Regions from separate parts of the Escherichia fergusonii ATCC 35469 genome, predicted to be linked through region 2. Evidence: predicted binding sites of a transcription regulator. Region 2 holds the regulator's gene; each other region holds the start of a gene.
The links. The regulator PurR, encoded in region 2, represses purine synthesis genes. The targets are predictions, from matches to a motif close to CANGCAAACGTTTGCNTG.
Positions count from the first base shown of each region.

Region 1 (11,051 bases), 1.4 Mb from region 2:
CCGGTACTGGCGGTGCCTCGTTGGCAGTGACGCGTTTCCTCGAAGATAAAATGCGCCGTCTTAATATTACCGCTGGTTTTGGCCTTGGCGGGATCACTGGCACGATGGTTGATCTGCATGAAAAAGGGCTGATCAAAGCGCTGCTTGATACCCAATCATTCGATGGAGATGCCGCTCGCTCGCTGGCAACTAACCCGAATCATATCGAAATTTCAGCGAATCAATATGCTAACCCCAGCTCTAAAGGTGTCTCTTGTGAGCGACTGAATGTGGTGATGCTGAGTGCGCTGGAAATTGACGTTAACTTCAACGTTAACGTCATGACTGGTTCCAATGGCGTACTGCGCGGTGCATCCGGTGGTCATAGTGACACCGCAGCTGGTGCTGATCTCACTATTATCACCGCACCCTTAGTGCGTGGTCGTATTCCGTGTGTCGTGGAAAAAGTACTGACCACCATAACACCGGGCGCCAGTGTTGACGTGCTGGTTACCGATCATGGTATTGCTGTTAACCCGGCACGTCAGGATCTGATCGACAATCTGCGTGAAGCGGGTGTGCCGTTAATGACCATTGAACAGCTCCAGGCACGTGCCGAAATGCTCACCGGCAAACCAGAACCCATCGAATTTACTGATCGGGTGGTAGCTGTGGTGCGTTATCGTGATGGATCGGTCATTGATGTGATTCGCCAGGTGAAAAACTGATGAATGGCGCAGACTTGCTGTCAGGCGGTCAGCCTGTCACGCTCGAAGAAATGCTGCTGGCTCGCGAAAAGCGGGCAGCAAGGCAACGGCATGCAGTGGCTTGCTACCGGGTGTCGTTAATCTCCCTGACGCTGGTCGCGCCGGGACAGGTAAAAAATTCACCTGTCTGGCAACGTGTGGCGGGCTATGCGCGTGAGGCTGTTCTCACGTGTTGCCAGCAACATGAGTGGGTAAGCGTCTGGGAAAAGAGCATTGATGAGCGCAGCGGGCCTGAATGGATGGCTGCGGTCTGCGCCCCGGCAAAAAACCTAAAACAGGCGATGCTACAACTGGAGGACGAACATCCTCTTGGCCGGCTCTGGGATATTGATGTCCTGGACAGCGAAGGGACGGGGATTTCCCGTCGTGCACTGGGGCTGCCACCACGTCAATGCTTGATCTGTCAGGATGATGCGCACCTTTGCGCACGTGCCAGACGGCATACGCCTGAACTGCTGTTGGAAGAAATAACTAAAAGGATTGTAAGTTATGAGCGACGTCATCACGACTGATCAACCTGCCAGTGCGACATCGTTACTACAGGCCAAAGGTATTGCAAACCTTGTAGAAAGAGCACTGCTCACCGAAGTACGTTTAACGCCAAAACCAGGTCTTGTGGATATTCGCAACTCCGGCGCCCATAAAGATATGGATTTAGCTCTGTTTGAAAAGAGTACGTTAGCGGTTGCACCGTGGATGGAAAATTTTTACCAGTTGGGATACGACACCTCTGCACTGGAAGCAGAACTCGTATTGCCGATGCTTCGCCCCATTGGTATGGCGTGCGAGGCCGATATGCTACAGGCGACAGGAGGAGTTAACACTCACCGTGGCGCAGTTTTCTCCTTTGGTTTAATCAGTGCAGTCACAGGCCGCATGGTGGCACTGGAGGAAGAGCTCGAACAGAACCGTATTTGTTACTGGGTAGCAAGAATGTGTCGGGATCTGGTCGCAAAAGAGCTATCCAGTGAAGCGACAAACGCAGCAACCAGTAAAAGTGTCGAACACTTTTTACATTACGGTCTTTCTGGTGCGCGAGGCGAAGCTGAAAGCGGATTCCAGACAGTGAGAACCGTCGCCTTGCCAATTTTTGAACGTATCCGCGCCCAAAACGAAGATATGAATCTGGCATTGCTGCAAACATTGTTGCATTTGATGGCGTGGAATAACGACACCAACCTTGTCTCTCGCGGCGCCTTAAAAGGGTTGTATTACGTACAGCAGCAGGCGCAGAAAATGTTATGGGAAGGGGGCGTATTAATGCGCGGTGGCCTGGAGGCATTACAGGCTTTCGACGATGAACTGATCGCCCGTAACCTGAGCCCAGGCGGTAGTGCTGACCTGTTAGCCGTTACCTGGTTTTTAAGCCACTTCCCGAAAGGCGAAACTTTCGCTGATTAATCTTCCTGTGATTCACCCTGCGGGGTGAATCATATCTTTTACTGATTACCTTGCCTGTTTTACATTTAATTCTAATTATCCGCGTTTTTCTGTAGCAGCGTAACGAGACGCTGGGTACTCTGAAACGGTTTACGCAAAATTAACAAGAGAGAATAACTATGCATGATGCAAACATCCGCGTTGCCATCGCGGGGGCTGGTGGTCGCATGGGGCGGCAGTTGATTCAGGCTGCTCTGGGACTGGAAGGCGTGCAGCTTGGTGCGGCGCTGGAGCGTGAAGGTTCTTCATTGTTAGGCAGTGATGCGGGTGAGCTGGCGGGAGCAGGCAAAACAGGTGTTACCGTGCAAAGCAGCCTCGATGCAGTAAAAGATGATTTTGATGTGTTTATCGATTTTACCCGCCCGGAAGGTACGCTGAATCATCTCGCTTTTTGCCGCCAGCATGGCAAAGGGATGGTGATTGGCACCACGGGTTTTGATGACGCAGGTAAACAGGCGATTGGTGAAGCTGCCAAAGATATTGCGATTGTTTTTGCCGCCAATTTTAGCGTTGGCGTTAATGTCATGCTTAAGCTGCTGGAGAAAGCAGCGAAAGTGATGGGTGACTACACCGATATCGAAATTATCGAAGCGCATCATCGACATAAAGTAGATGCGCCGTCAGGCACCGCCCTGGCAATGGGAGAGGCGATCGCCCACGCTCTTGATAAAGATCTGAAAGATTGCGCGGTCTACAGTCGTGAAGGTCATACCGGTGAACGTGTGCCCGGCACCATTGGTTTTGCCACTGTACGTGCCGGAGACATCGTGGGTGAACATACCGCCATGTTTGCCGATATCGGCGAGCGCCTGGAGATTACGCATAAGGCTTCCAGCCGCATGACTTTTGCTAACGGCGCGGTAAGATCGGCATTGTGGTTGAAAGGTAAAGATAAAGGACTTTTTGATATGAAAGATGTGCTTAATTTGAATTATTTATGATGGTTTTCAATATAATTTTATGATTTTATTTTTTGTAATATATTGATTTTAAATGGGCGATAAAGTTTCGCCCTTTATTTTTCTGGTTATTATGTGTTTTTATTGTGAGTTGATTAAAAATATCTGTTTTCCATTCTATTTTTGTTGCGTAACTGTAAATTTTGACCAAATGGTCCACTTTTTCGACGTGTTTGATAATTTTATGAATTAAACTTTTACCGCAAGCGTTTTCCAGAGTGAGTTTGCTGATGTTTTTACCTGTTAATGCCTGTAAAACATGCATGAGCCATAAAATAATATAAAAAATCCCGCCATTAAGTTGACTTTTAGCGCCCATATCTCCAGAATGCCGCCGTTTGCCAGAAATTCGTCGGTAAGCAGATTTGCATTGATTTACGTCATCATTGTGAATTAATATGCAAATAAAGTGAGTGAATATTCTCTGGAGGGTGTTTTGATTAAGTCAGCGCTATTGGTTCTGGAAGACGGAACCCAGTTTCACGGTCGGGCCATAGGGGCAACAGGTTCGGCGGTTGGGGAAGTCGTTTTCAATACTTCAATGACCGGTTATCAAGAAATCCTCACTGATCCTTCCTATTCTCGTCAAATCGTTACTCTTACTTATCCCCATATTGGCAATGTCGGCACAAATGACGCCGATGAAGAATCTTCTCAGGTACATGCTCAAGGTCTGGTGATTCGCGACCTGCCGCTGATTGCCAGCAACTTCCGTAATACCGAAGACCTCTCTTCTTACCTGAAACGCCATAACATCGTGGCGATTGCTGATATCGATACCCGTAAGCTGACGCGTTTGCTGCGTGAGAAAGGCGCACAGAATGGCTGCATTATCGCGGGCGACAACCCGGATGCGGCGCTGGCGTTAGAAAAAGCCCGCGCGTTCCCAGGTCTGAACGGCATGGATCTGGCAAAAGAAGTGACCACCGCAGAAGCCTATAGCTGGACACAAGGGAGCTGGACGCTGACCGGCGGTCTGCCAGAAGCGAAGAAAGAAGACGAGCTGCCGTACCACGTCGTGGCTTATGATTTTGGTGCCAAGCGCAACATCCTGCGGATGCTGGTGGACAGAGGCTGTCGCCTGACCATCGTTCCGGCGCAAACCTCTGCGGAAGACGTGCTGAAAATGAATCCAGACGGCATCTTCCTCTCCAACGGTCCTGGTGACCCGGCACCGTGTGATTACGCTATTACTGCCATCCAGAAATTCCTCGAAACCGACATTCCGGTATTCGGCATCTGCCTCGGTCATCAGCTGCTGGCGCTGGCGAGCGGTGCGAAGACCATCAAAATGAAATTTGGTCACCACGGCGGCAACCATCCGGTTAAAGATGTAGAGAAAAACGTGGTGATGATCACCGCCCAGAACCACGGTTTTGCGGTGGATGAAGCAACATTACCTGCAAACCTGCGTGTCACACATAAATCCCTGTTCGACGGTACGTTACAGGGCATTCATCGCACCGATAAACCGGCGTTCAGCTTCCAGGGTCACCCGGAAGCCAGCCCTGGTCCACACGACGCAGCGCCGTTGTTCGACCACTTTATCGCGTTAATTGAGCAGTACCGTAAAACCGCTAAGTAATCAGGAGTAAAAGAGCCATGCCAAAACGTACAGATATAAAAAGTATCCTGATTCTGGGTGCGGGCCCGATTGTTATCGGTCAGGCGTGTGAGTTTGACTACTCTGGCGCGCAAGCATGTAAAGCCCTGCGCGAAGAGGGTTACCGCGTCATTCTGGTGAACTCCAACCCAGCGACCATCATGACCGACCCGGAAATGGCTGATGCGACCTACATCGAGCCGATTCACTGGGAAGTGGTACGCAAGATTATTGAAAAAGAGCGTCCGGACGCGGTGCTGCCAACGATGGGCGGTCAGACAGCGCTGAACTGTGCGCTGGAGCTGGAGCGTCAGGGCGTGCTGGAAGAGTTCGGCGTCACCATGATTGGTGCTACCGCCGATGCGATTGATAAAGCCGAAGACCGCCGCCGTTTCGACGTGGCGATGAAGAAAATCGGTCTGGAAACTGCGCGTTCCGGTATCGCACACACCATGGAAGAAGCGCTGGCAGTTGCCGCTGAAGTGGGCTTCCCGTGCATTATTCGCCCATCCTTTACCATGGGTGGTAGCGGTGGCGGTATCGCTTATAACCGCGAAGAGTTTGAAGAAATTTGCGCCCGCGGTCTGGATCTCTCTCCGACCAAAGAGCTGCTGATTGATGAGTCGCTGATCGGCTGGAAAGAGTACGAGATGGAAGTGGTGCGTGATAAAAACGACAACTGCATCATCGTCTGCTCTATCGAAAACTTCGATGCGATGGGCATCCACACCGGTGACTCCATCACTGTCGCGCCAGCCCAAACGCTGACCGACAAAGAATATCAAATCATGCGTAACGCCTCGATGGCGGTACTGCGTGAAATCGGCGTTGAAACCGGTGGTTCCAACGTCCAGTTTGCGGTGAACCCGAAAAATGGTCGCCTGATTGTTATCGAAATGAACCCGCGAGTGTCCCGTTCTTCGGCGCTGGCGTCGAAAGCCACCGGTTTCCCGATTGCCAAAGTGGCGGCGAAACTGGCGGTTGGTTACACCCTCGACGAACTGATGAACGACATCACTGGCGGGCGTACTCCGGCCTCCTTCGAGCCGTCTATCGACTACGTGGTGACCAAAATTCCTCGCTTCAACTTCGAGAAATTCGCCGGTGCTAACGATCGTCTGACCACTCAGATGAAATCCGTCGGCGAAGTGATGGCGATTGGTCGCACGCAGCAGGAATCCCTGCAAAAAGCCCTGCGCGGCCTGGAAGTCGGTGCGACTGGTTTTGACCCGAAAGTCAGCCTGGACGACCCGGAAGCGCTGACCAAAATCCGCCGCGAACTGAAAGACGCAGGCGCAGAGCGTATCTGGTACATCGCCGATGCTTTCCGTGCGGGCCTGTCTGTAGACGGCGTCTTTAACCTGACCAACATTGACCGCTGGTTCCTGGTGCAGATAGAAGAACTGGTGCGTCTGGAAGAGAAAGTCGCAGAAGTGGGCATCACCGGCCTGAACGCTGACTTCCTGCGCCAGCTGAAACGCAAAGGTTTTGCCGATGCGCGTCTGGCTAAACTCGCGGGCGTGCGCGAAGCGGAAATCCGCAAGCTACGCGACCAGTATGATCTGCACCCGGTTTACAAGCGCGTGGATACCTGTGCGGCAGAGTTCGCTACCGACACCGCTTATATGTACTCCACTTATGAAGAAGAGTGCGAATCCAACCCATCTGACCGTGACAAAATCATGGTCCTCGGCGGCGGCCCGAACCGTATCGGTCAGGGTATCGAATTCGACTACTGCTGCGTACACGCCTCACTGGCGCTGCGCGAAGACGGTTACGAAACCATTATGGTTAACTGTAACCCGGAAACCGTCTCCACTGACTACGACACTTCCGATCGCCTCTACTTCGAGCCGGTAACTCTGGAAGATGTGCTGGAAATCGTGCGTATTGAGAAGCCGAAAGGCGTTATCGTTCAGTACGGCGGTCAGACCCCGCTGAAACTGGCGCGCGCACTGGAAGCCGCTGGCGTACCGGTTATCGGCACCAGCCCGGATGCTATCGACCGTGCAGAAGACCGTGAACGCTTCCAGCATGCGGTTGACCGTCTGAAACTGAAACAACCGGCGAACGCCACCGTTACCGCTATTGAAATGGCGGTAGAGAAGGCGAAAGAGATTGGCTACCCGCTGGTGGTACGTCCGTCTTACGTTCTCGGCGGTCGGGCGATGGAAATCGTCTATGACGAAGCCGACCTGCGTCGCTACTTCCAGACGGCGGTGAGCGTGTCTAACGATGCGCCAGTATTGCTGGATCACTTCCTCGATGATGCGGTAGAAGTGGATGTGGACGCCATCTGCGACGGCGAAATGGTGCTGATTGGCGGCATCATGGAGCACATCGAGCAGGCGGGCGTGCACTCCGGTGACTCCGCATGTTCGCTGCCAGCGTACACCTTAAGTCAGGAAATTCAGGATGTGATGCGCCAGCAGGTGCAGAAACTGGCCTTCGAATTGCAGGTGCGCGGCCTGATGAACGTGCAGTTTGCGGTTAAAAACAACGAAGTTTACCTGATTGAAGTTAACCCGCGTGCGGCGCGTACCGTTCCGTTCGTCTCCAAAGCCACCGGCGTACCGCTGGCAAAAGTGGCGGCGCGCGTGATGGCTGGCAAATCGCTGGCTGAGCAGGGCGTAACCAAAGAAGTTATCCCGCCGTATTACTCTGTGAAAGAAGTGGTGCTGCCGTTCAACAAATTCCCCGGCGTTGACCCGCTGTTAGGGCCAGAAATGCGCTCCACCGGGGAAGTTATGGGCGTGGGCCGCACCTTCGCTGAAGCGTTTGCCAAAGCGCAGCTGGGCAGCAACTCCACCATGAAGAAACACGGTCGTGCGCTGCTTTCCGTGCGCGAAGGCGATAAAGAACGCGTGGTAGACCTGGCGGCAAAACTGCTGAAACAGGGCTTCGAGCTGGATGCGACCCACGGCACGGCGATTGTGCTGGGCGAAGCGGGTATCAATCCGCGTCTGGTGAACAAGGTGCATGAAGGTCGTCCGCACATTCAGGACCGCATCAAGAATGGCGAATATACCTACATCATCAACACCACCTCAGGCCGTCGTGCGATTGAGGACTCCCGCGTGATTCGTCGCAGTGCGCTGCAATATAAAGTGCATTATGACACCACCCTGAACGGTGGTTTCGCTACCGCGATGGCGTTGAATGCCGATGCGACCGAGAAGGTCATTTCGGTGCAGGAAATGCACGCGCAAATCAAAAAATAATCACTGGCGGTTAATAAAATAATATAGGCCGCTAAGTAAATAATCAGAACGGTTCTCAATTGAGGGCCGTTTTTTTATGCGCAGTACAAATTTTCGCGAATCGGTTTTAATACACAATTTGAACCTAATAATCCGGATATAGCTCACACATATGGATCATTAAGTCGCATACTATCAATATATCCACAATTTTAATATGGTCTTGATTAATATATAGACAAGCCATGACAAGATTTCTAATTAGTGCAACTGGAGTTCCTATGTGTGAAGGATATGTTGAAAAACCACTCTACTTGTTAATTGCCGAATGGATGATGGCAGAAAACAGATGGATTATTGCAAGAGAGATCTCTATTCATTTTGATATTGAACACAGCAAGGCAATAAATACCCTGTCTTATATTTTGGGTGAAGTTGCTGAAATTAGCTGTGAAGTGAAAATGATCCCCAATAAGCTGGAGGGGCGAGGGTGCCAGTGTCAGCGCCTGGTAAAAGTGGTTGATATCGATGAGCAAATTTACGCCCGCCTGCGACATAACAGCCGGGAAAAAGTCGTCGGTGTCAGAAAGACGCCGCGTATTCCGGCGGTTCCCCTCGCTGAACTTAACCGTGAGCAGAAGTGGCAGATGATGTTGTCAAAGAGTATGCGCCGTTAATTTTGTCTCGTTGATACCGGGCGTCCTGCTTGCCAGATGCGATGTTGTAGCATCTTATCCAGTAACCAGGTCGCATCCGGCAAGATCACCGTTTTGGCGCCACATCCGTCGTCCCCTGCAACCGGGGGCGATTTTCCTCCATTTGCCTCAACGGCTGCGTTTCATGTAATGCTACATGGCAGCGGCCGACAAGATCCTGATACTCTTTGGTATTCAAGTGCTTCCAGCGTAATTCGTCGTCACTAACACTGCGTACAGCGCGGGCAGGCGTGCCCATCAACAACTGGCGTTTCTCGCCGCTAAAGCCCGCTTTGACAAAGCTCATGGCGGCAACAATGCTCTCTTCGCCAATGACCGCGCCATCCATAATCACGCTGTTCATCCCGACCAATGCATCGCGACCAATCACACAACCATGCAGGATCGCTCCGTGCCCGATATGGCCGTTTTCCCCAACGATGGTGTCAGTGTCGCAGTAGCCATGCATAATGCAGCCATCCTGAATATTGGCTCCCGCTTGCACGATCAACCGCCCGTAGTCACCACGCAGTGAGGCGAGTGGGCCGATGTAGACACCGGCTCCCACAATCACATCGCCAATCAATACTGCACTGGGATGGACAAACGCCGTCGGGTGAACCACCGGAATTAACCTCTCAAAGGCGTAATAGCCCACGGTTGTTAACGTCCTTTCCACACCGGATCGCGCTTCTCGGCAAACGCCAGCGGCCCTTCAATGGCATCTTCCGAATGCAGAACCGATGGATAGTGTTTCAACACGCCGCTGCGAATATAGCGATACGCTTCTTCTACTGGCATTTCGCTGGTGGTGCGGTAGATCTCTTTCAGCGCTGCGATCGCCAGCGGGGCGCTGTCAACGAGTTGCTGTGCCAGTTCGCGGGCATTATCCATCAGTTCCGCCTGACTAACCACGCGGTTGACTACCCCCCAACGCAGCGCCTCTTCTGCGCCCATTCTTCTGCCGGTCATTACCATCTCATTGACGATGGCAGGTGGCAGGATCTTCGGCAGACGCAGCACGCCGCCGCTGTCAGGAACGATGCCCAGTTTGGCTTCCGGCAGAGCGAAGCTGGCGTTATCGGCACAGACAATAAAATCTGCCGCCAGTGCCAGTTCAAAGCCGCCGCCAAAGGCGTAGCCGTTCACAGCTGCGATAACCGGTTTGTCGAGATTGAAAATTTCGGTTAATCCCGCAAAACCACCCGGGCCAAAGTCAGCATCAGGTGCTTCGCCTTCTGCTGCCGCTTTTAAATCCCAGCCCGCGGAAAAGAATTTCTCTCCGGCACCGGTAATAATGGCGACACGTAATTGCGGATCGTCACGGAAATTTAGAAATACTTCGCCCATTTCAAAGCTGGTTTTTGCATCAATAGCATTCGCTTTTGGGCGATCAAGGGTAATTTCCAGAATTGATCCATTGCGGGTCAGATGTAATGACTCACTCATTCCTTTTCTCCATTTTTGCTTTTTCAGGGACGACAACACCCCTGCAAAAAAATGCATATTATTTTTGAACGTGATTATTACCAGACAGAGTAGTACCCTGCTGTAGTGTTTATTTCAGCGCCTTTCTGATTATTTTCCCCGAGCAATTACGTGGTAAATCTTTTCTGATCTCCAGATAAGAGGGCACTTTAAATTTCGCCATATTCTGTTCGCAGAAGTTGAAGAATTCCTCTTCGCTCAATATTTCACCTTCATTCAGCACCACAAACGCTTTGATGGCTTCATCGCGAATCGAATCTTTAATACCAACAACCACGATGTCCTGAATTTTCGGGTGCGCGGCGATAATATTTTCCAACTCCACGCAGGAGACATTCTCGCCACCGCGTTTAATCATATTGCAGCGGCGATCGACGAAATAAAAAAAGCCCTCTTCGTCGCGGTATCCGGTATCGCCAGTGTGCAGCCAGCCATCGGCTTCCAGGACTCTGGCAGTGGCTTGCGGGTTAAGAAAATATTCTTTGAAGATGGTTTTCCCTGGTACGCCTTTAATGCAGATTTCACCGATTTCACCAGCCGGGAGCGGACGATTGTGATCGTCGCGGATCTCCGCTTCGTAGCAAAATCCTGCACGGCCAATTGACGGCCAGCGTCGTTTATCGCCGGGGCGATCGCCGATAATGCCAACAATGGTTTCCGTCATCCCATAAGACGTCAGCAAGCGGACGCCAAAGCGTTCACAAAATGCGTCCTTTTCCTGCTCCGACAGGTTGAGATAAAACATCACTTCCCGCAGATGGTGTTGCCGATCGTTCACAGAAGGCGGCTGCACCATCAAGGTACGGATCATCATCGGAATGCATTCGGTAACGGTGGCGCGGTACTTTTGTACCTGTCCCCAGAAGGCGCGGGCGCTGTATTTCTCGACCAGCACAAAAGTGGCTCCGGCAGAAAACGCC
Region 1 is NC_011740.1:35,298-46,348, forward strand. It holds gene citF (citrate lyase subunit alpha) at 1-707, shown strand, start outside; gene citX (citrate lyase holo-[acyl-carrier protein] synthase) at 707-1,258, shown strand; gene citG (triphosphoribosyl-dephospho-CoA synthase CitG) at 1,236-2,147, shown strand; gene dapB (4-hydroxy-tetrahydrodipicolinate reductase) at 2,306-3,127, shown strand; gene EFER_RS22595 (hypothetical protein) at 3,153-3,464, opposite strand; gene carA (glutamine-hydrolyzing carbamoyl-phosphate synthase small subunit) at 3,582-4,730, shown strand; gene carB (carbamoyl-phosphate synthase large subunit) at 4,748-7,969, shown strand; gene caiF (carnitine metabolism transcriptional regulator CaiF) at 8,230-8,625, shown strand; gene caiE (carnitine operon protein CaiE) at 8,711-9,301, opposite strand; gene caiD (crotonobetainyl-CoA hydratase) at 9,307-10,092, opposite strand; gene caiC (crotonobetaine/carnitine-CoA ligase) at 10,202-11,051, opposite strand, start outside.
Region 1: carA (glutamine-hydrolyzing carbamoyl-phosphate synthase small subunit) is a predicted target of PurR. The motif match lies at 3,473-3,490, and genes of this name have one in related genera.

Region 2 (11,051 bases):
GGGTAGCAGAAAGACAAGCCAAAGGTAAAGAAGGCGTTTACGACCTTTTGCGTGAACTGGGACCGATGAATCTGCAAGCATTAAATGCGCGGCACGTCGCCAGTACAGCAGAAATTGAAAATTATCTTGCGCAGCTTGCTGAGGAAAAACGGATATTCTCAACGGATATAAGAGGAACTCATCAGTACGCCAGTATGGAAGATGCAGCAACATTGCGTGATGCCCTTGGCATCAAATTACCCACCGATATTACGGATTCCTTACTGCATCACGTTAAAGCCCCCCTACGGGATCTATTGCTCCGCTTTATCCATACCCATACCTTGTTCAGCGCTGAACAATTAGCCAGTCAATTTGGTCTTGGTGTTGCGGTGGTGGATGAGCAATTAGCATTGTTGCGAGAACAAGGGCTGGTTTTATGCCTACATCAACAGACAAACCAACACGAATCAGCGTGGATTAGTGAAGAGAACTTTCGCCGCTTGCGTCTGCGATCACTCCAGGCAGCACGAGAAGCTACTCGCCCTGTTTCTGCGAATATCTATACCCGCCTGCTTCTGGAGTGCCAGGGGATTTTGCCAACAACGGATGGTAGTGCGGCATTGTTTAATCAGGCAACACAGGGGATCTATGAAGGCACTGAAGGTGTGGTTCGGGTCATTGAACAACTCGCCGGGTTAGGTATTCCAGCCTCGTTATGGGAAAGCCAGATCTTTCCTGCACGCGTACAGGATTATTCAACAGAAATGTTGGACGAACTGCTGGCAACAGGTGTGGTGGTCTGGTCCGGGCAGAGAAAATTAGGTGAAGATGATGGTCTGGTCGCCTTACATTTACAGGAGTATTGTGCAGAAACACTGACGCTGCCACCACTTGATGCTCCTTCGCTCTCACCGCTACAGCACGCAATTTTACGTATACTGGCAAGTGGTGGCGCATGGTTTGCACAACAAATTAGTCTGCAGGTTACTCCTCAACCGGGAGATGCCAACCAGTTCCACGAGGCCTTGTGGGGGTTGGTCTGGCAAGGATATATCACCAGTGATATCTGGACACCACTTCGCGCACTAACGCGAGCGGCACCTCCTGTTCGTCATCAGTCGCGCAGAACCTCACGACTGCGTCGGGGACATGTAAGCTATGCTCCACGCCCGGAAAGTGCGTTGCCGCGAGCGTCTTATCATACCGCCGCTCTTGTCGGACGTTGGTCTCTATTGCCAACAGCGCCTATGGACACCACCGAACAGATGCTGGCCCAGACAGAGAACATACTTGATCGCTATGGCATTATTAGCAGACGTGCAGTTATGGCTGAAAATCTGGCGGGTGGATTTCCGGCAATGCAGACGCTTTGCCGAAGTATGGAGGACACAGGACGTATTTTACGTGGGCGCTTTGTAGAGGGATTAGGGGGCGCACAGTTTGCAGAAAGAAATACCATCGACCGGTTACGTGATCTCGCTGCCACTTTAGCGCTAAAGGCGAAGTTTACACCCGTTAGCCTGTCAGCCAGCGATCCTGCTAATCCCTGGGGATATTTGCTGCCCTGGCCCGAACATTCATCTTCTCTTGTTCCCACTCGCCGCACGGGTGCATTGGTGGTGATTTGCGGTGGGCGATTACAGTTATATTTGGCTCAGGGAGGAAGGAAAATGCTTGTCTGGTATCACAACGAAAGTGAAATTTTGCTGCCAGATGTATTACAAGCCTTAACCAATGGGCTACGTCGTGAGCCTCGATTGCGTTTTACTCTGCTGGAAATCAATGACAAACCTGTCCGCCAGTCACCGTTATTCACCCCTTTACGCGAAGTCGGTTTTTCCAGTTCCCCCCAGGGGCTGGACTGGGGATAAGATTAAGAAAAAGGGAATCTTATTTTACAAGATTCCCCTGAGACTGATGGCAAACGCCAAATTGCCAGATGCGCTTAGCCAGTGACGGTGATTTATTCAGCGTCAGTCTGATCTTTATATTTTGCAGCGGTTTCTTTAATTAACTGCTGCAATTCGCCACGCTGATACATTTCAATCACGATATCACAGCCGCCGACCAGCTCGCCGTCTACCCACAACTGCGGGAATGTCGGCCAGTTGGCATATTTCGGTAACTCAGCACGAATATCTGGGTTCTGCAAAATATCAACATAAGCAAAACGCTCACCGCAAGCGGACAGCGCCTGCACTGCCTGAGCGGAAAAACCGCAGCTAGGGAGTTTTGGCGAACCTTTCATGTACAGGAGAATCGGGTTTTCAGTGATCTGGCGCTGGATTTTTTCGATTGTGGAGCTCATTGTCTTGCTTCCTTAACTTCTTTACGACAGAAACCTGCATTGTAACGGCACAGGCTGCTATCAGAAAATAACATTTTCATTACGCTTATTAATTTTATCCCCTGTTGCCAAAAGTTGCATTGAAAATATTGTTTACGACCTTGCTGAGCACGTTTCAATCTCAGGGTATGGCCCTGGTTAATCACGCCGTTTTTTTGCGCTATTTAACGAAACGCAATTTTTAACAATTAAAGCTATTAACTTTTTTACTTTCTTTAGTTTAGAATCATCGAGTTTTGTAAATCACCCGCAGGCATGATGGACCTGCCTTTACAGAGGATTGCTCAGTGGCGCGGATAAACCGAATCTCGATCACGCTCTGTGCTTTGCTGTTTACTACACTCCCTTTCACGCCAATGGCCCATGCTTCCAAGCAAGCCAGGGCAACGTCTGCCACAACGCATGTAACACAAAAGGCAGAGAAAAAGAAAAGCACGACCACAACGAAAAAAACAGCGAAAGCCAGTAAGAACACCAATAAAAAAGCCGTCAGCAAAAATAAAACTAGCAGTAAAACCGCCTCATCGTCTAAAAAACGTCTTAACACATCACCCGCTAAAGTCAGCAAAACAGCCAGCCACAAGGCTAAAGCAACCACCAAAAAGGTAACGACTGTCGCCTGGACCGAGAAATGCACACCACGTAAAGGGCGTAAACCAGTCTGTGTAAAAGTGCGTAATGCCGCGCCAGGCACCATTGCTGATGCCCATAAAGCCAGAGTGCAAAAAGCCACTAAAACGGCAATGAACAAACTAATGCAGCAAATTGGCAAACCGTATCGTTGGGGAGGCACGTCTCCACGCACAGGATTTGATTGCAGTGGTCTGGTTTATTACGCCTACAAAGATCTGGTTAAATTCCGCATTCCTCGTACTGCTAATGAGATGTATCACCTGCGTGATGCGGCGCCCATTGAACGCAGTGAATTGAAAAATGGTGATCTGGTGTTCTTTCGTACCCAAGGTCGTGGTACTGCAGATCATGTAGGGGTTTATGTGGGTAACGGAAAATTCATCCAGTCGCCGCGTAGTGGTCAGGAAATCAAAATCACCTCTTTGAGTGAAGATTACTGGCAACGCCATTATGTCGGCGCTCGCCGGGTGATGACCCCACAAACCATCCGCTAAAAATTTACCCTGTTGTGAACGCAACAGGGTAAGTTCATCTTTTGTCTCACCTTTTATTTTGTTACCCTATCCTCACGCACAATAAGGCTATTGTGCGTATACTCGTCATAATTCAGGTTGCATGGGAGATGGTTGCGTTCGCTTACTGTCTGCCTGCCCCCCTAATTAAGTAGAGTAATTCCAATAATGAAGAAGGAGAGTAGCAATGTCGTTTGAATTACCTGCACTACCGTATGCCAAAGATGCATTGGCTCCGCACATCTCTGCGGAAACCATTGAGTACCACTATGGCAAACATCACCAGACGTATGTCACTAACCTGAACAACCTGATCAAAGGTACCGCGTTTGAAGGTAAGTCTCTGGAAGAGATTATTCGTAGCTCTGAAGGTGGCGTATTTAACAACGCCGCTCAGGTCTGGAACCACACCTTCTACTGGAACTGCCTGGCTCCGAATGCTGGCGGTGAACCAACAGGTAAACTCGCGGAAGCCATCGCAGCCTCTTTCGGTAGCTTTGCTGACTTCAAAGCACAGTTTACTGATGCGGCTATCAAAAACTTTGGTTCTGGCTGGACCTGGTTGGTGAAAAACAGCGATGGCAAACTGGCTATCGTGTCGACCTCTAACGCGGGCACTCCGCTGACTACTGACGCGAAACCGCTGCTGACCGTTGACGTCTGGGAACACGCTTACTACATCGACTATCGTAATGCACGTCCTGGCTACCTGGAGCATTTCTGGGCACTGGTAAACTGGGAATTTGCTGCGAAAAACTTCGCTGAGTAATTGTGATAACGCAGAAGGCTTTCCCTTCTGCGTTTTTGTTTGCTATCAACCCGCCACGCATACCGCCTCAGGTTGTTTACGCGCCGAAATAAACACCAACAGTAACGCCACCCCGGCAATGATTGCCCCCATCACCGGAACAAAACTGTAGCCCAGGCCGCCGGATATCACCGCGCCACCAGCTGCCGCACCTAAAGCGTTTCCTAAATTAAACGCCCCAATATTGACCGAAGAAGATAGCCCCGGCGCTTCACTGGCAACGCGCATCACCCGCATTTGCAATGGTGGAACAACAGCAAAGGTAGCCGCCCCCCAGACAACCATCGCGACCGCGGCACCATACTCATTGCGTGCCAGGAATGGAATCAGCAACATAATCACCATCAGCAAGAATAAAAAGCCTTTTAGCGTTCCATTCACAGAGCGATCAGCAAATTTGCCGCCCAGGTAATTGCCGATAGAAAAACCAACACCAATCAACACCAGCATTGCCGTTACGAACACAGGCGTCGCATGGGTAATGGTTTGTAATACAGGAGAGATATAGGTATAGAGCGTAAACATGGCCCCCGCGCCCAGTACCGTGGTCAGCAGTGCTGAGAGCACTTGCGGTCGTAACAGCACACCCAGTTCTTTTTTGACATCTGGCCGTGCCCCTGCCCCACCTTTTGGTAAAGAGAACCAAAGACTGACCATTGAAACCACCCCTAACACTGCCGTTGCCATAAAGGACATTCGCCAGCCAATTGTTTCACCAAGCCAGGTGGCTGCGGGTACGCCACCAATATTAGCCAGCGTCAACCCCATAAACATCGTGGCAACGGCACTCGCCTGCTTGTGCTTAGGCACTACGCTTGCAGCGACAACCGAACCAAGACCGAAGAAGGCGCCATGGTTAAGGCTGGTCAAAATACGTGACAACATTAATGTGGTGTAATCTGGCGCAATCGCAGAAAGTACATTACCAAGCGTAAAGATTGCCATCAGAAAAATCAGGGCGTTACGTCGGGCGCGATGAGAAAGTAACAATGTCATTAAAGGCGCACCAACCATGACTCCCACGGCATAGGCACTAATCAACATACCAGCCGCAGGTATGGAGACATCCACACCACGAGCGATCACAGGCAACAAGCCCATTGGGGAGAATTCCGTTGTCCCAATACCAAATGCGCCAATTGCCAGCGCCAGCAAGGGATAATTTATCTTCATGCTTCGACTCCACGTCTTCGCGTTTTACGCGATACCTAAGTAAGTGGAGAAAAGCATGACATCAATCACAAAATAATGAAAATAACAAATTTACAAAACACTTTTGCAGATTTGCTAACAATTGGAGAAGAGCGAATGAGGGAGAGAATTCTCCCTCGGGGTAAAAATCAGTGCAGAGCTGCGGTCAGACCACCCGCAACGATCAAAGCGAGGACGATTAAGGTCGTAATTAAAGAGTATTTCAGATCATTGCTCATCAAGTTTTCTCCTTTTTATTCCCACACAAAAAGTGATGTAGCGCATTTTTGCATACATTTGGCTAAAAATCTCCCGCCATTTAGCGTGATAACTGTTTTTAGCACTTCCCCTTTTGGTCAAGATCGGCCAAAATTCCACGCTTACAAGTATAGCGTACCGGCCATTGACCCCTTCCTGTCGTTCCGTGTCGTATTTTCCGGCGTGCCGCAACCCTGACGTTGCGCTCAGGGTGTGTAAAGGCAAACGTTTACCTGGCATTTAATGGAGTTATGGATCGGGTCTGGAGTGAGATGTAATGGCAACAATCAAAGATGTAGCGAAGCGAGCAAACGTTTCCACTACAACTGTTTCACACGTAATCAACAAAACACGCTTTGTTGCGGAAGAAACCCGTAATGCCGTCTGGGCAGCAATCAAAGAATTGCATTATTCTCCGAGCGCCGTTGCTCGAAGTCTGAAGGTTAACCACACCAAGTCAATCGGCCTGCTGGCAACCAGTAGTGAAGCTGCTTATTTTGCGGAAATCATTGAAGCGGTTGAGAAAAACTGCTTCCAGAAAGGCTACACGCTGATTTTGGGTAATGCCTGGAACAACCTGGAAAAGCAACGTGCTTACCTTTCCATGATGGCGCAAAAGCGCGTGGATGGATTGCTGGTAATGTGTTCTGAATATCCAGAGCCCTTGCTCACCATGCTGGAAGAGTATCGCCACATCCCAATGGTGGTCATGGATTGGGGTGAGGCAAAAGCTGATTTCACCGATGCCGTGATTGATAACGCTTTTGAAGGCGGATACATGGCAGGTCGTTACCTGATTGAACGTGGACACCGCGATATCGGCGTAATCCCCGGACCTCTGGAACGTAATACCGGCGCGGGTCGTCTGGCAGGCTTTATGAAAGCGATGGAAGAAGCGCTGATTAAAGTGCCGGAAAACTGGATCGTACAGGGAGATTTCGAACCAGAATCTGGTTATCGCGCAATGCAGCAGATTCTTGCGCAAACGCATCGCCCCACGGCAGTTTTCTGTGGTGGCGATATCATGGCCATGGGTGCATTGTGTGCTGCCGATGAAATGGGCCTGCGTGTACCACAAGATATTTCAGTGATCGGTTATGATAACGTGCGCAACGCCCGTTACTTCACGCCAGCACTGACAACTATTCACCAGCCAAAAGATTCACTGGGCGAAACAGCATTCAACATGTTGCTGGACCGTATTGTGAATAAGCGTGAAGAACCGCAATCCATTGAAGTACATCCGCGCCTGATTGAACGTCGTTCTGTCGCAGATGGTCCTTTCCGCGACTATCGTCGTTAAGATGTCTTTGTGGGAGCCGATTCTGGCTCCCGCAACCACTCTTTATTCAGCGTTTCGCTGTCTCCCAGATAATCCAGCAACCAGGCGAGCGCTGGTGACATATCGTTTTGCTGCCAGGTAAGACAACAGGCAGCGTCCGGGAATGGATTTTCAAGCTGTAGCGCTACCCATTTACCGCTGTCGATCCACGGCTTGGCAAAATGCGTAGGTACCATCGCCATGCATAACCCAGCGGAAATACAGGTAGCTGAAGACTCCCAGTCCGGTACCACTACCCTTTTTTGGTTATCCAACAACCAGGTAATACGTTTTGGTAGATTTCTTGATGTGTCTTCACGCACCAACGAGGGCCAGTTGCGCAACGTATCATCACTTAATGGCCCCGGCATTGCTGCCAGTGGATGATGACTGGCAACCACGCAACACCAACTCAACATTCCCATATCGCGAAACGTATAGCGCCCCCCTACAGGAATCGCTTGTGTCGCGCCTATAGCCAGTTCCACACGTCCGTCAGCCAGTGCATCCCAGACACCATTGAAGACTTCCTGGAATACGCGCAATTCAACATCGTCAAAATGACGGTAAAAATCGACGATCAATTGACGTGTACGTTCTGGACGAACAATGTTATCCACCGCGATGGCCAACTCACCTCGCCACCCATTGGCAATTTGCTGGCATTGTTGTCGCGTGATCTGCATTTTTTTGATAACAGATCGCCCCTCTTTCAGAAACCATGCTCCCGCCGGAGTCAGTTCTACATCACGGTGTCGGCGTTCGAAAAGAGGCACCGCTAACCATTCTTCCAGTTGTCTTACGGTATAGCTGACGGCAGAAGGCACTCGATGTAATTCCTGTGCTGCTGCGCTAAAGCTGCCATTGCGCGCCACCGCATCAACCACTTCAAGAGAGTATTCAGACCACATATTCTGCCTACAAAATTTTTGAAATCACCCGTCAAATATTAACGTTTCACAATCAGAATTTCACTCCCTACACTTTGCGCCGATGTCTTACTGATAACTACAGAGAATGAATTATGCAACCTGGGAAAGGATTTTTAGTCTGGCTGGCAGGTTTAAGCGTACTCGGTTTCCTGGCAACCGATATGTATTTACCTGCTTTCGCCGCTATACAGGCAGATCTGCAAACCCCGGCTTCTGCCGTTAGTGCCAGTCTCAGTCTGTTTCTGGCGGGCTTTGCCGTCGCGCAGCTGTTATGGGGACCGCTATCAGACCGTTATGGTCGTAAACCAATACTGCTGCTTGGCCTGACCATCTTTGCCCTCGGAAGTTTGGGGATGCTGTGGGTCACTAACGCTGTAGGATTACTCGTTTTGCGCTTTATCCAGGCGATTGGTGTCTGTGCCGCAGCGGTTATCTGGCAGGCACTGGTGACCGATTATTATCCTTCACAAAAAGTTAACCGTATTTTCGCCACGATTATGCCGCTGGTGGGGTTATCTCCTGCCCTGGCGCCGTTAGTGGGAAGCTGGCTACTGGTGCATTTTTCATGGCAATCCATTTTTGCCACGCTGTTTGCCATCACTGTCTTGTTGATGATTCCTGCTCTGCGCCTTAAACCTGCGCGTAAAAATCAGGAAAATAAGCAGCAGTCACTCACTTTCACTACCCTGCTGCGTTCAAAGGCTTACCGTGGCAATGTGCTGATTTATGCAGCGTGTTCTGCCAGCTTTTTCGCCTGGCTGACAGGTTCGCCATTCATTCTCAGTGAAATGGGTTACACCCCGGCGGTGATTGGTTTGAGTTATGTTCCACAGACTATCGCTTTCCTGATTGGTGGTTATGGTTGCCGTGCGGCATTGCAGAAATGGCATGGCCAGCAAATGTTGCCCTGGTTATTGGTACTGTTTGCGCTGAGCGTTATTGCCACCTGGGCGACCAGCTTTATCAATCACGTTTCGCTGGTTGAAATTTTAATTCCGTTCTGTGTGATGGCGATTGCCAATGGTGCGATCTACCCGATTGTTGTGGCGCAGGCGTTACGTCCGTTCCCGCAAGCGACCGGACGTGCAGCTGCGTTGCAAAATACTCTGCAGTTGGGATTATGCTTTCTCGCAAGCCTGGTGGTTTCCTGGCTTATCAGCACCCCGTTACTGACCACAACCAGCGTGATGTTAGCCACTGTTGTGTTGGTTACTGTGGGCTATAAGATGCAAAGCCATGCAGAAACTGCGAACGAATGCTGTCAGCGTAGCGATATGGCACACGGTGAATCGCACTGATAAATTGATATGATTTATGGATAGGTCGCTAAGATTTTTCTGTTGTATGAATGGTTTTTGCGGCCTATACTAATTTTCAGTTGTTAAAAAAGACGATAATTATTATGCGTTAACGGGATCAGGATGTTCCCGGTTTACTATGGATGGTCATTTCGGCAAGGGTTTCTCCCTTCCTCTGTTCTACGTCGGATTCCAGGCTCACGGAATTTTTCCGTGAGATTTCTCACAAAGCCATAAAAGCGACTACGCTGTTTTAAGGTTCTGATCACCGACCAGTGATGGAGAAGCTATGAGTTCATCGTGTATAGAAGAAGTTAGCGTACCGGATGATGACTGGTATCGCATCGCCAACGAATTACTTAGCCGTGCTGACATTACAATCAATGGCTCAGCACCGGCGGATATTCGTGTCAAAAACCCCGATTTTTTTAAACGCGTTTTGCAGGAAGGATCGCTGGGCTTGGGTGAGAGTTACATGGATGGCTGGTGGGAATGCGACAGACTCGATATGTTCTTTAGCAAAGTCCTGCGCGCCGGTCTGGAAAACCAACTCCCCCGCCATCTCAAAGACACACTCCGTATTGCAAGCGCTCGCTTGTTCAACCTGCAAAGTAAAAAACGCGCCTGGATAGTGGGCAAAGAACATTACGATTTGGGTAATGATCTATTCAGCCGAATGCTTGATCCCTACATGCAATATTCCTGCGCTTACTGGAAAGATGCCGATAACCTGGAAGCTGCCCAGCAAGCGAAGTTGAAAATGATTTGCGAAAAATTGCATTTGAAACCAGGGATGCGGGTTCTGGATATCGGCTGTGGCTGGGGCGGCTTGTCGCAGTATCTTGCCACTCATTATGGTGCCAGTGTTGTTGGGGTAACGATTTCTGCTGAGCAACAAAAAATGGCTCAGGAACGTTGCGCCGGGCTAGATGTGGAGATTCTGCTGGAAGATTATCGTGATCTTAACGACCAGTTTGATCGGATCGTTTCGGTTGGGATGTTCGAACATGTCGGGCCAAAGAATTACAACACTTACTTCGAAGTGGTAGACCGTAATTTAAAACCAGACGGTTTATTCCTGCTACACACCATCGGTTCCAAAAAGACCGACCATAATGTTGATCCGTGGATTAACAAATACATTTTCCCTAACGGTTGCCTTCCCTCCGTACGGCAAATTGCCTGTGCCAGTGAGCCACATTTCATTATGGAAGACTGGCATAACTTTGGGGCAGATTATGACACGACGCTGATGGCATGGTATGAACGCTTTCTTGCCGCCTGGCCAGAAATTGCCGATAACTATAGCGAACGCTTCAAGCGTATGTTTACTTACTACCTGAATGCCTGTGCCGGAGCGTTTCGCGCCCGCGATATTCAGCTCTGGCAGGTCGTTTTCTCACGTGGTGTTGAACACGGTTTACGCGTTCCTCGCTAACTAAACCCCCCGCGAAATGCGGGGGTAGCCATCATTGCTTTCAGACCTGCGTCTCGCTGCCTGGCTCTTTCAACGCATTTTCGCGCGCAGCCAGTACGCGCTCTACGGTATCTACCACCGCCTGCGTTTGCGGATCGATTTCAATATTAACGTGCTCTCCCAGTTTCTTTTTACCCAACGTTGTACGCTCCAGTGTTTCTGGAATGAGATGCACACAAAAACGCGTTGGTGTAACTTCACCCACTGTCAGGCTTATTCCATCAATACCGATGAATCCTTTATACAGGATGTATTTCATCAGTTGCTTATCCTGCACTTTGAACCAAATCTG
Region 2 is NC_011740.1:1,419,009-1,430,059, reverse strand. It holds gene EFER_RS07035 (ATP-dependent helicase) at 1-1,853, shown strand, start outside; gene EFER_RS07030 (Grx4 family monothiol glutaredoxin) at 1,946-2,290, opposite strand; gene EFER_RS07025 (C40 family peptidase) at 2,617-3,456, shown strand; gene sodB (superoxide dismutase [Fe]) at 3,662-4,243, shown strand; gene EFER_RS07015 (MFS transporter) at 4,289-5,455, opposite strand; gene cydH (cytochrome bd-I oxidase subunit CydH) at 5,623-5,712, opposite strand; gene purR (HTH-type transcriptional repressor PurR) at 6,009-7,034, shown strand; gene punR (DNA-binding transcriptional activator PunR) at 7,031-7,963, opposite strand; gene punC (purine nucleoside transporter PunC) at 8,077-9,282, shown strand; gene cfa (cyclopropane fatty acyl phospholipid synthase) at 9,572-10,720, shown strand; gene EFER_RS06985 (riboflavin synthase) at 10,761-11,051, opposite strand, start outside.

Region 3 (11,051 bases), 910 kb from region 2:
GTGATGATCTATCTGTTAGGCTATGTAGTAGCGAAGATTAATCAGGATGTTTCAGTCCAGAGGAGTATGGTTTGGCAACTCACGAGCGTCGTGTGGTGTTTTTTGACTTAGATGGAACATTGCATCAGCAGGATATGTTCGGCAGTTTTATGCGTTATTTACTGCGTCGCCAACCGCTGAATGCATTACTTGTCCTGCCGTTGTTGCCGGTCATTGCCATCGCGTTATTGATAAAAGGTCGTGCAGCACGATGGCCGATGAGTCTGCTTCTTTGGGGATGCACTTTTGGTCACAGTGAAGCGCGTTTACAGGCGTTGCAGGCTGATTTTGTGCACTGGTTTCGCGACAATGTTACCGCTTTTCCGCTTGTCCAGGAGCGTTTGACTACCTACCTGTTAAGTTCCGATGCGGATATTTGGTTGATCACAGGATCTCCGCAGCCGCTGGTTGAAGCGGTTTATTTCGATACGCCCTGGCTGCCGCGGGTTAATCTTATCGCCAGCCAAATTCAGCGTGGCTATGGTGGTTGGGTATTGACGATGCGTTGTCTGGGACATGAAAAGGTCGCGCAACTGGAGCGCAAAATCGGCACGCCGCTGCGGCTGTACAGTGGCTATAGCGACAGTAATCAGGACAACCCGCTGCTTTATTTCTGCCAGCATCGTTGGCGGGTAACCCCGCGCGGTGAACTCCAGCAACTGGAATAGAGTAAAGCATAGCGTCCGTGTATAATGCGCCGCGCTTTTATAACCGGAGTTTTCTTTTTGTCTGAAGTCGAATTTAGCCACGAATACTGGATGCGTCACGCGCTGACGCTGGCGAAGCGTGCCTGGGATGAGCGGGAAGTGCCGGTCGGCGCGGTATTAGTGCATAACAATCGTGTTATTGGCGAAGGCTGGAATCGTCCGATTGGTCGACATGATCCCACCGCACATGCAGAAATCATGGCTCTGCGGCAGGGCGGTCTGGTGATGCAAAATTATCGTCTGATCGACGCCACATTGTATGTCACGCTTGAGCCATGTGTAATGTGTGCCGGAGCAATGATCCACAGTCGCATTGGTCGCGTGGTCTTTGGTGCGCGTGACGCGAAAACGGGCGCTGCGGGATCTTTAATGGATGTGCTGCACCATCCGGGTATGAATCACCGAGTGGAAATTACAGAAGGAATACTGGCGGATGAGTGCGCGGCGTTGCTCAGTGACTTCTTTCGCATGCGCCGACAGGAAATTAAAGCGCAGAAAAAAGCGCAATCCTCGACGGATTAATTTTGTTTCTCTTCACTCCCTTTCCTGGAAAACAGCAGAGAGGGAGAGTGGGTCAAATAGTTTGATGACGACTGGGAAAGAAACGAGAGAAAAGGAAATTTCTCTTTGCCCAGCTCCGTTGGCGATACTGCCGGATAATCCTGCGCCAGTTGTATCGCCGCTTCTGTAGCCTGCTTCTCTTTCTCTTGCAGATACCCCACCAGGCTAATCTGATACTTACGAATATTTTCGACATAAGCGTAGGCTTCATGCCCACGTGCGTAGCCGTAAGTCAGCTTGCTGTAATAGGGTTTCTGGCTAAGTAAAGGCAGGCGCTGTTTCACGTCAGCCCAACTGTCAGGATTACCTTTAGTTTTTGCCGTCAGGGCGCGGGCATCCAGCATATGCGCATAGCCCATATTGTACGCGGCGAGGGCAAACCAGATCCGTTCGTTCTCCGGCACACTTTCCGGCACTTTACTCATCATATCCTGCAAATAACGCACACCGCCGCTGATGCTCTGTTCGGCATCGGTACGATCCGTAATGCCGAGGCTTTGCGCGGTATTTTTGGTTAACATCATCATGCCGCGCACGCCCGTCGGTGAAGTGGCCTGCGCATCCCAGTGCGATTCCTGATAAGCAATAGCGGCCAGCAAACGCCAGTCAATTTCTTCGGCGTACTTCTCAAACAGCGGTTTCAACTGAGGCAGTACGGTATCGACGGCGCGTAAAAACGTGCGCGTATCGACGTAATCAAAATCATCGCCATGCCCCAGGTATTTCTCTTCAATGCGTGCCAGCGTGCCGTCTTCATTCATTTCGTTGAAGAAGTCGAGCAGAGCGGCAGAAAGGGTATTATCGCCATCTAATCGGCTAAACCAGGTCACCGGCTGTTCGTCGGTGATATCAAGCGCTACAGCGAGTTCCGGGTGAACGCGCTGAAACAGGCTGATGGCGACAGAATCAGCAATGGTGTAATCGAGTTTTCCTTCGATGACATCTTCCATTAATTCTGCTGAGCCTTTTTTGTCGTCTACCTTCCAGCTTAATTCCGGGAATTTTGTTTCTTTCAGGGTCTGGAGATCGTTAACCACTACATGGCCTGGTGCGATGGTAAGTTGCTCCGCTGTCAGATTGCCCAGCGTACGCGGGCGATACTGACCCACTTTATAAACCAGTTGTTGTGACACGGAATAGTAGGTAGGGCCAGGCTGATAATTTTTTACCCGCTCACTGTTATAAACCAGTCCTGCAGCCAGCAGATCGGCGTTGCCGTTATCGAGGTCGTCAAACAGCTGGCTGATATTCTGCCGCACGGTCACTTTCAGTTTTACGCCGAGGTACTCGGCAAACTGTTTCGCCAGTTCGTAATCCAGGCCAAAAGGTTTCCCGTTGATTTCGTTATAAGTCAGTGGGGTATGAATAGTGCTCACACGCAACTCTCCCCGCGCTTGAATGGCGGCGATACGGTTGTCGGCTTTACCAAACCAGGGAATGGATGGCCAGAGAGCGACCGCGAGCAGCAGTGCCAGAATGCCGATGAACAGATAATTAATCTTTAATTTTTTCAATTAGTTAATTCTCTGTGTCGTGCGCATCCCAGCTTGAAAAAACGTAATAATAGTGAAAGGTTTACTCATAAATGAGCGGCATTTTGCGTAAACCAGCGCCAGTTGGCAACTTATTACAGCCATTGGCGGCACGCGTTGCTAATTCACAATGGTGATTTTATTTCCACGCAAACGGTTTCGTCAGCGCATCAGATTCTTTATAATGACGCCCGTTTCCCCCCCTTGGGTACACCGAAAGCTTAGAAGACGAGAGACTTATGATGGAAATTCTGCGTGGTTCGCCTGCATTGTCGGCATTCCGAATCAACAAACTGCTGGCACGTTTTCAGGCTGCCAGGCTCCCGGTTCACAATATTTACGCCGAGTATGTCCATTTTGCTGACCTCAATGCGCCGTTAAACGATGATGAGCACGCACAACTTGAACGCCTGCTGAAATATGGCCCGGCACTCGCCAGCCACGCCCCGCAAGGTAAACTCCTGCTGGTGACCCCGCGTCCTGGTACCATCTCTCCCTGGTCTTCGAAAGCGACCGATATCGCCCATAACTGCGGGCTGCAACAGGTAAACCGCCTTGAGCGCGGCGTTGCTTACTATATAGAAGCCGGTACGCTGACCCATGAACAATGGCAGCAGGTGACCGCTGAACTGCACGACCGCATGATGGAAACGGTCTTTTCTGCTTTAGATGATGCAGAGCAGCTGTTTGCACACCATCAACCGACTCCGGTCACCAGCGTTGATTTGCTGGGGCAGGGCCGTCAGGCGCTAATCGACGCTAACCTGCGTCTTGGCCTGGCGCTGGCGGAAGATGAAATTGACTATCTGCAGGATGCGTTCACAAAGCTGGGTCGTAACCCGAACGACATCGAGCTGTATATGTTCGCCCAGGCGAACTCTGAGCACTGCCGTCATAAAATTTTTAACGCCGACTGGATTATCGACGGTGAACAGCAACCGAAATCGCTGTTCAAGATGATCAAAAATACCTTCGAAACCACGCCGGATCACGTTCTTTCTGCTTATAAAGATAACGCCGCCGTGATGGAAGGTTCCGAAGTGGGCCGCTACTTTGCTGACCACGAAACGGGCCGCTACGACTTCCATCAGGAACCGGCGCACATCCTGATGAAAGTAGAAACCCACAACCACCCAACGGCGATTTCTCCGTGGCCGGGCGCAGCTACCGGTTCCGGCGGTGAAATCCGCGATGAAGGTGCCACCGGCCGCGGCGCGAAGCCGAAAGCTGGCCTGGTCGGTTTCTCCGTATCCAACCTGCGTATTCCTGGCTTTGAACAACCGTGGGAAGAAGATTTCGGTAAGCCTGAGCGCATTGTCACTGCGCTGGATATCATGACCGAAGGCCCGCTGGGCGGCGCGGCATTTAACAACGAATTTGGTCGTCCGGCACTGAACGGCTACTTCCGTACCTATGAAGAAAAAGTGAACAGCCACAACGGCGAAGAGCTGCGCGGGTATCACAAACCGATCATGCTGGCGGGTGGGATCGGCAACATTCGCGCCGATCACGTACAAAAAGGCGAGATCAACGTCGGTGCGAAACTGGTCGTTCTCGGCGGCCCGGCAATGAACATCGGTCTTGGCGGCGGCGCGGCCTCTTCCATGGCCTCCGGCCAGTCTGACGCGGATCTCGATTTCGCGTCCGTTCAGCGCGATAACCCGGAAATGGAACGTCGTTGCCAGGAAGTGATCGACCGCTGCTGGCAGCTTGGCGACGCGAACCCGATTCTGTTTATCCACGACGTCGGCGCAGGCGGTCTTTCTAACGCCATGCCGGAGCTGGTGAGCGACGGCGGGCGCGGCGGTAAATTTGAACTGCGCGATATCCTGAGCGACGAACCGGGCATGAGCCCGCTGGAAATCTGGTGTAATGAATCCCAGGAACGCTACGTGCTGGCAGTTGCTGCCGATCAGTTACCGCTGTTTGACGAACTGTGTAAGCGTGAGCGCGCACCGTACGCGGTGATTGGTGAGGCCACCGAAGAATTACATCTTTCTCTGCACGATCGTCATTTTGATAATCAACCCATAGATCTACCGCTCGACGTACTGCTTGGCAAAACGCCGAAGATGACCCGCGATGTGCAAACGCTGAAAGCGAAAGGCGACGCGCTGGCCCGTGAAGGGATCACCATCGCTGACGCGGTGAAACGTGTGTTACATCTGCCGACTGTGGCGGAGAAAACCTTTCTGGTGACCATCGGCGATCGCAGCGTAACCGGCATGGTGGCGCGCGATCAGATGGTGGGGCCGTGGCAGGTGCCGGTCGCTAACTGCGCAGTCACTACCGCCAGCCTCGACAGCTACTACGGTGAAGCGATGGCGATTGGCGAACGTGCGCCGGTTGCGCTGCTGGATTTCGCTGCCTCTGCTCGTCTGGCGGTTGGTGAAGCGTTAACTAACATTGCCGCAACGCAGATTGGCGATATCAAACGCATCAAACTTTCCGCCAACTGGATGGCAGCAGCAGGTCATCCAGGTGAAGACGCGGGCCTGTATGAAGCCGTTAAAGCGGTGGGCGAAGAGCTTTGCCCGGCGCTGGGCCTGACTATCCCGGTGGGTAAAGACTCTATGTCGATGAAAACCCGCTGGCAGGAAGGTAGCGAAGAGCGCGAAATGACCTCGCCGCTTTCGCTGGTGATTTCTGCATTTGCCCGCGTGGAAGATGTGCGTCACACCATCACGCCGCAGCTTTCTACCGAAGATAACGCACTGCTGCTGATTGATCTGGGCAAAGGCAATAACGCGCTGGGTGCAACGGCGCTGGCGCAGGTTTATCGTCAGCTTGGCGACAAACCGGCAGATGTACGCGATGTCGCGCAACTGAAAGGCTTCTATGACGCGATTCAGGCGCTGGTTGCACAGCGTAAGCTGCTCGCGTATCACGACCGCTCTGATGGCGGGCTGGTGGTAACGCTGGCGGAAATGGCCTTTGCTGGTCATTGCGGCATTGACGCGGATATCGCCACTCTGGGTGACGATCGCCTGGCGGCGTTGTTTAACGAAGAACTGGGGGCGGTGATTCAGGTGCGCGCTGCTGACCGTGAAGCGGTCGAAGCGGTACTGGCACAGCATGGCCTTGCTGATTGCGTCCATTATGTTGGTCAGGCGGTTTCCGGTGACCGTTTTGTAATTACCGCCAACGGGCAGACTGTATTCAACGAAAGCCGCACCACGTTGCGTGTCTGGTGGGCAGAAACTACCTGGCAGATGCAGCGCCTGCGTGACAACCCGGAGTGTGCCGATCAGGAACATCAGGCGAAATCTAACGACGCCGATCCGGGCCTGAATGTGAAACTGTCGTTCGATATCAACGAAGATGTGGCAGCACCGTATATTGCCACCGGTGCGCGTCCGAAAGTTGCCGTGCTGCGTGAGCAGGGTGTGAACTCGCATGTTGAAATGGCGGCAGCTTTCCACCGTGCAGGCTTCGATGCAATCGATGTGCATATGAGCGACCTGCTGGCTGGACGCACGGGCCTGGAGGATTTCCACGCTCTGGTAGCGTGCGGCGGTTTCTCCTACGGTGATGTGCTGGGTGCTGGTGAAGGTTGGGCGAAGTCTATCCTGTTCAATGACCGTGTACGCGATGAGTTTGCAACCTTCTTCCACCGTCCGCAAACGCTGGCGCTGGGGGTATGTAACGGTTGCCAGATGATGTCTAATCTGCGTGAACTGATCCCGGGTAGCGAGTTGTGGCCACGTTTCGTGCGTAACACCTCCGATCGCTTTGAAGCGCGTTTCAGCCTGGTAGAAGTGACACAAAGCCCGTCGCTGCTGTTGCAAGGGATGGTGGGTTCGCAGATGCCGATTGCTGTCTCTCACGGCGAAGGGCGCGTGGAAGTGCGCGATGCGGCGCATCTGGCGGCACTGGAAAGCAAAGGGCTGGTGGCACTGCGCTATGTCGATAACTTCGGCAAAGTCACTGAAACCTACCCGGCTAACCCGAACGGTTCTCCGAATGGTATTACGGCGGTCACGACTGAAAGTGGTCGAGTCACCATTATGATGCCGCACCCGGAACGTGTTTTCCGTACTGTCAGTAACTCCTGGCATCCGGAAAACTGGGGCGAGGATGGCCCATGGATGCGTATTTTCCGCAATGCGCGTAAGCAGTTGGGGTAAGTCGTCAAACTATTGGTTTTGCTGCCCGGATGTGGCATTCACGCCGCATCCGGCATTAAACGCCGACCACTATCATAAGCTCCCAGCTCCGGGAGCTTTTTTGTGTCTGTAAATCACGACAATGGGTGGTTTACCGTGTCGCTTTTTGGCGACATTTAATTGATTGATTTTATTTGGATCTAATAAATTTATCTTAAGGTGTCTCTTTTTAGCGACACAATGGCTGATTTGCCCCCAAATAGCTGAGAAGCCATAAACCATAAAAACAGCGTATAATCAGTACGTTACCAAACTATTTTATTTGTTGGCACAGTTACTGCATAATAGTCATCAGTGGCTCATTCACCGACTTATGTCAGCCCCTTCGGGACGTGCTACATAAAATTCGAATGACGCACAACAAGGTGCCTGCCGTCCAACTTCTGATATCAGCTTAGCTATATCAACCCTCGGGCGAAACGTCGAGTTAGGCACCGCCTTATTCCATAACAAAGCCGGGTCATTCCCGGCTTTGTTGTATCTGAACTTCCCCTCGGTTAGCATCAGGCTATTCGCGTCTGACGAGAGTAGCACCTTGAAACGCTGGCCCGTTTTTCCCCGCTCATTACGACAACTGGTAATGCTGGCATTTTTGCTGATTCTGCTGCCCCTGTTGGTGCTGGCATGGCAAGCCTGGCAAAGCCTGAATGCGCTTAGCGATCAGGCGGCGCTGGTTAACCGCACTACGCTTATTGATGCCAGACGTAGTGAAGCGATGACCAACGCGGCGCTGGAGATGGAGCGTAGCTACCGTCAGTATTGCGTGCTGGACGACCCAACTCTGGCGAAGGTTTATCAAAGCCAGCGCAAGCGTTACAGCGAAATGCTCGATGCCCACGCAGGCGTACTGCCGAACGATAAACTCTACCAGGCATTACGTCAGGATTTGAACAATCTGGCTCAACTTCAGTGTAACAACAGCGGTCCCGATGCTGCTGCCGCCGCGCGTCTTGAAGCCTTTGCCAGTGCCAATACCGAAATAGTACAGGCCACGCGCACAGTGGTGTTCTCTCGCGGACAGCAGCTTCAGCGTGAAATCGCCGAACGTGGGCAATATTTTGGTTGGCAATCGCTGGTGTTATTTCTGGTAAGTCTGGTGATGGTGCTGCTCTTCACGCGGATGATTATCGGCCCGGTGAAAAATATTGAACGGATGATCAACCGTCTGGGGGAAGGGCGTTCTCTGGGCAATAGCGTTTCGTTCAGTGGGCCGAGTGAGTTACGCTCGGTTGGGCAACGTATTCTTTGGTTAAGTGAGCGCCTGTCATGGTTGGAATCCCAGCGCCATCAATTCTTAAGACATTTATCTCATGAATTAAAAACCCCGCTGGCGAGTATGCGCGAGGGCACTGAATTACTGGCTGACCAGGTTGTCGGGCCGCTTACGCCCGAGCAAAAAGAGGTGGTGAGCATCCTTGATAGCAGCAGCCGCAATTTGCAAAAACTGATCGAACAACTGCTTGATTACAACCGTAAACAGGCGGACGGTGCAGTGGAACTGGAGAATGTTGAGTTAGCGCCACTGGTGGAGACAGTGGTTTCTGCTCATAGCCTGCCCGCACGGGCTAAAATGATGCATACCGACGTCGATCTCAAAGCAACTGCTTGCCTGGCGGAGCCAATGCTGCTGATGAGCGTACTGGATAATCTTTACTCCAATGCGGTGCACTACGGGGCTGAATCCGGTAACATTTGCCTTCGCAGCAGTTTACATGGCGCGCGGGTTTATATTGATGTCATCAATACAGGCACACCCATTCCGCAAGAGGAACGCGCCATGATCTTCGAACCCTTTTTTCAGGGAAGCCACCAGCGAAAAGGGGCGGTGAAGGGCAGCGGTCTGGGATTAAGCATTGCCAGGGATTGTATTCGCCGTATGCAGGGGGAACTGTATCTGGTCGACGAGAGCGGGCAAGAGGTTTGCTTCCGCATTGAATTACCGTCGTCGAAAAACACGAAATAATGTTAAGAGCCTATCCCATCAGGCTATTTTATTTGCCAGTTTGGCCCCGTGCAGTGCTCGAAATCATTACGTACTACGTGTACGCTCTGGTTTCTCCGCGCTGTCCATGTCCAAACTGCCTGCAACAATTACGCCCACTGGGATAGGTTTTAAGTCTGGTGAATATGCGACACATTTTTCAACGATTATTGCCCCGACGGCTATGGCTGGCAGGGCTGCCATGTCTGGCATTGCTGGGTTGCGTGCAGAGTCACAATAAGCCAGCTATTGATGCGCCAGCAGAAGAAAAAATTCCGGTTTATCAACTGGCTGACTATCTTTCTACTGAATGTAGCGACATCTGGGCACTGCAAGGTAAATCAACCGAAACCAATCCGCTTTACTGGCTGCGGGCGATGGATTGTGCTGATCGTTTAATGCCTGCGCAGTCGCGTCAGCAAGCCCGCCAATATGACGACGGCAGCTGGCAAAATACCTTCAAACAAGGGATTTTGCTCGCCGACGCCAAAATTACGCCTTATGAGCGCCGCCAGCTGGTCGCGCGCATTGATGCGTTAAGTATCGAGATCCCGGCACAGGTTCGCCCACTGTATCAACTCTGGCGCGACGGTCAGGCGCTGCAACTGCAACTGGCGGAAGAGCGCCAACGCTACAGCAAACTCCAGCAGTCCAGCGACAGCGAACTGGATACTTTGCGCCAGCAACATCACGTTCTACAGCAGCAACTGGAGCTCACCACCCGCAAGCTGGAAAATCTGACCGATATTGAACGTCAGCTCTCGAACCGCAAACCGGCTGGCAATTTCTCGCCGGATACGCAGCACGAGAGTGAAAAGCCCGCGCCATCTACCCATGAGGTCACTCCTGATGAGCCATAAACCTGCGCATTTATTACTGGTCGATGACGATCCAGGATTGCTGAAACTGCTTGGCCTGCGTCTGACCAGCGAAGGCTACAGCGTGGTCACGGCAGAAAGTGGAGCTGAAGGATTGCGGGTACTGAATCGCGAAAAAGTAGATTTAGTCATCAGCGACCTGCGGATGGATGAAATGGACGGTATGCAGTTGTTTGCCGAAATCCAGAAAGTGCAGCCGGGAATGCCGGTAATTATTCTTACCGCCCATGGTTCCATTCCCGATGCCGTTGCCGCGACACAGCAGGGCGTGTTCAGTTTCCTCACCAAGCCTGTCGATAAAGACGCGCTGTATCAGGCAATTGACGATGCTCTGGAGCAATCAGCTCCCACTACCGACGAACGCTGGCGCGAGGCGATTGTCACTCGTAGTCCGTTAATGTTGCGCTTGTTGGAACAGGCGAGGCTGGTGGCGCAGTCAGATGTTAGCGTTTTGATTAACGGTCAGAGCGGTACCGGGAAAGAGATTTTTGCCCAGGCGATCCACAACGCCAGCCCGCGCAACAGCAAGCCGTTTATTGCTATTAACTGTGGCGCATTACCCGAGCAATTACTGGAGTCCGAGCTGTTTGGTCATGCGCGCGGTGCGTTTACTGGCGCTGTCAGCAATCGCGAAGGTTTATTCCAGGCGGCGGAAGGCGGTACGCTGTTTCTCGATGAGATTGGCGACATGCCCGCACCGTTGCAGGTCAAACTGCTACGCGTGTTGCAGGAGCGCAAAGTGCGCCCGCTGGGCAGCAACCGCGATATTGATATCGACGTGCGGATTATTTCCGCCACTCACCGTGACCTGCCAAAGGCGATGGCGCGCGGGGAATTCCGTGAAGATCTCTACTATCGCCTCAACGTTGTCAGTCTGAAAATTCCGGCATTGGCGGAGCGCACAGAAGACATTCCGCTACTGGCAAATCACCTGTTGCGCCAGGCGGCAGAGCGACATAAACCATTTGTCCGCGCGTTCTCCACCGATGCAATGAAACGCCTGATGACCGCGAGCTGGCCGGGCAACGTGCGCCAGTTGGTCAACGTGATTGAACAGTGCGTGGCGCTGACATCATCTCCGGTAATTAGTGATGCGTTAGTCGAGCAGGCGCTGGAGGGCGAAAATACGGCTCTGCCAACATTTGTCGAAGCGCGTAATCAGTTTGAACTCAACTACTTGCGTAAGC
Region 3 is NC_011740.1:512,942-523,992, forward strand. It holds gene yfhb (phosphatidylglycerophosphatase C) at 72-707, shown strand; gene tadA (tRNA adenosine(34) deaminase TadA) at 765-1,268, shown strand; gene mltF (membrane-bound lytic murein transglycosylase MltF) at 1,265-2,821, opposite strand; gene purL (phosphoribosylformylglycinamidine synthase) at 3,079-6,966, shown strand; gene qseE (two component system sensor histidine kinase QseE/GlrK) at 7,541-8,968, shown strand; gene qseG (two-component system QseEF-associated lipoprotein QseG) at 9,133-9,846, shown strand; gene glrR (two-component system response regulator GlrR) at 9,836-11,051, shown strand, end outside.
Region 3: purL (phosphoribosylformylglycinamidine synthase) is a predicted target of PurR. The motif match lies at 2,986-3,003, and genes of this name have one in related genera.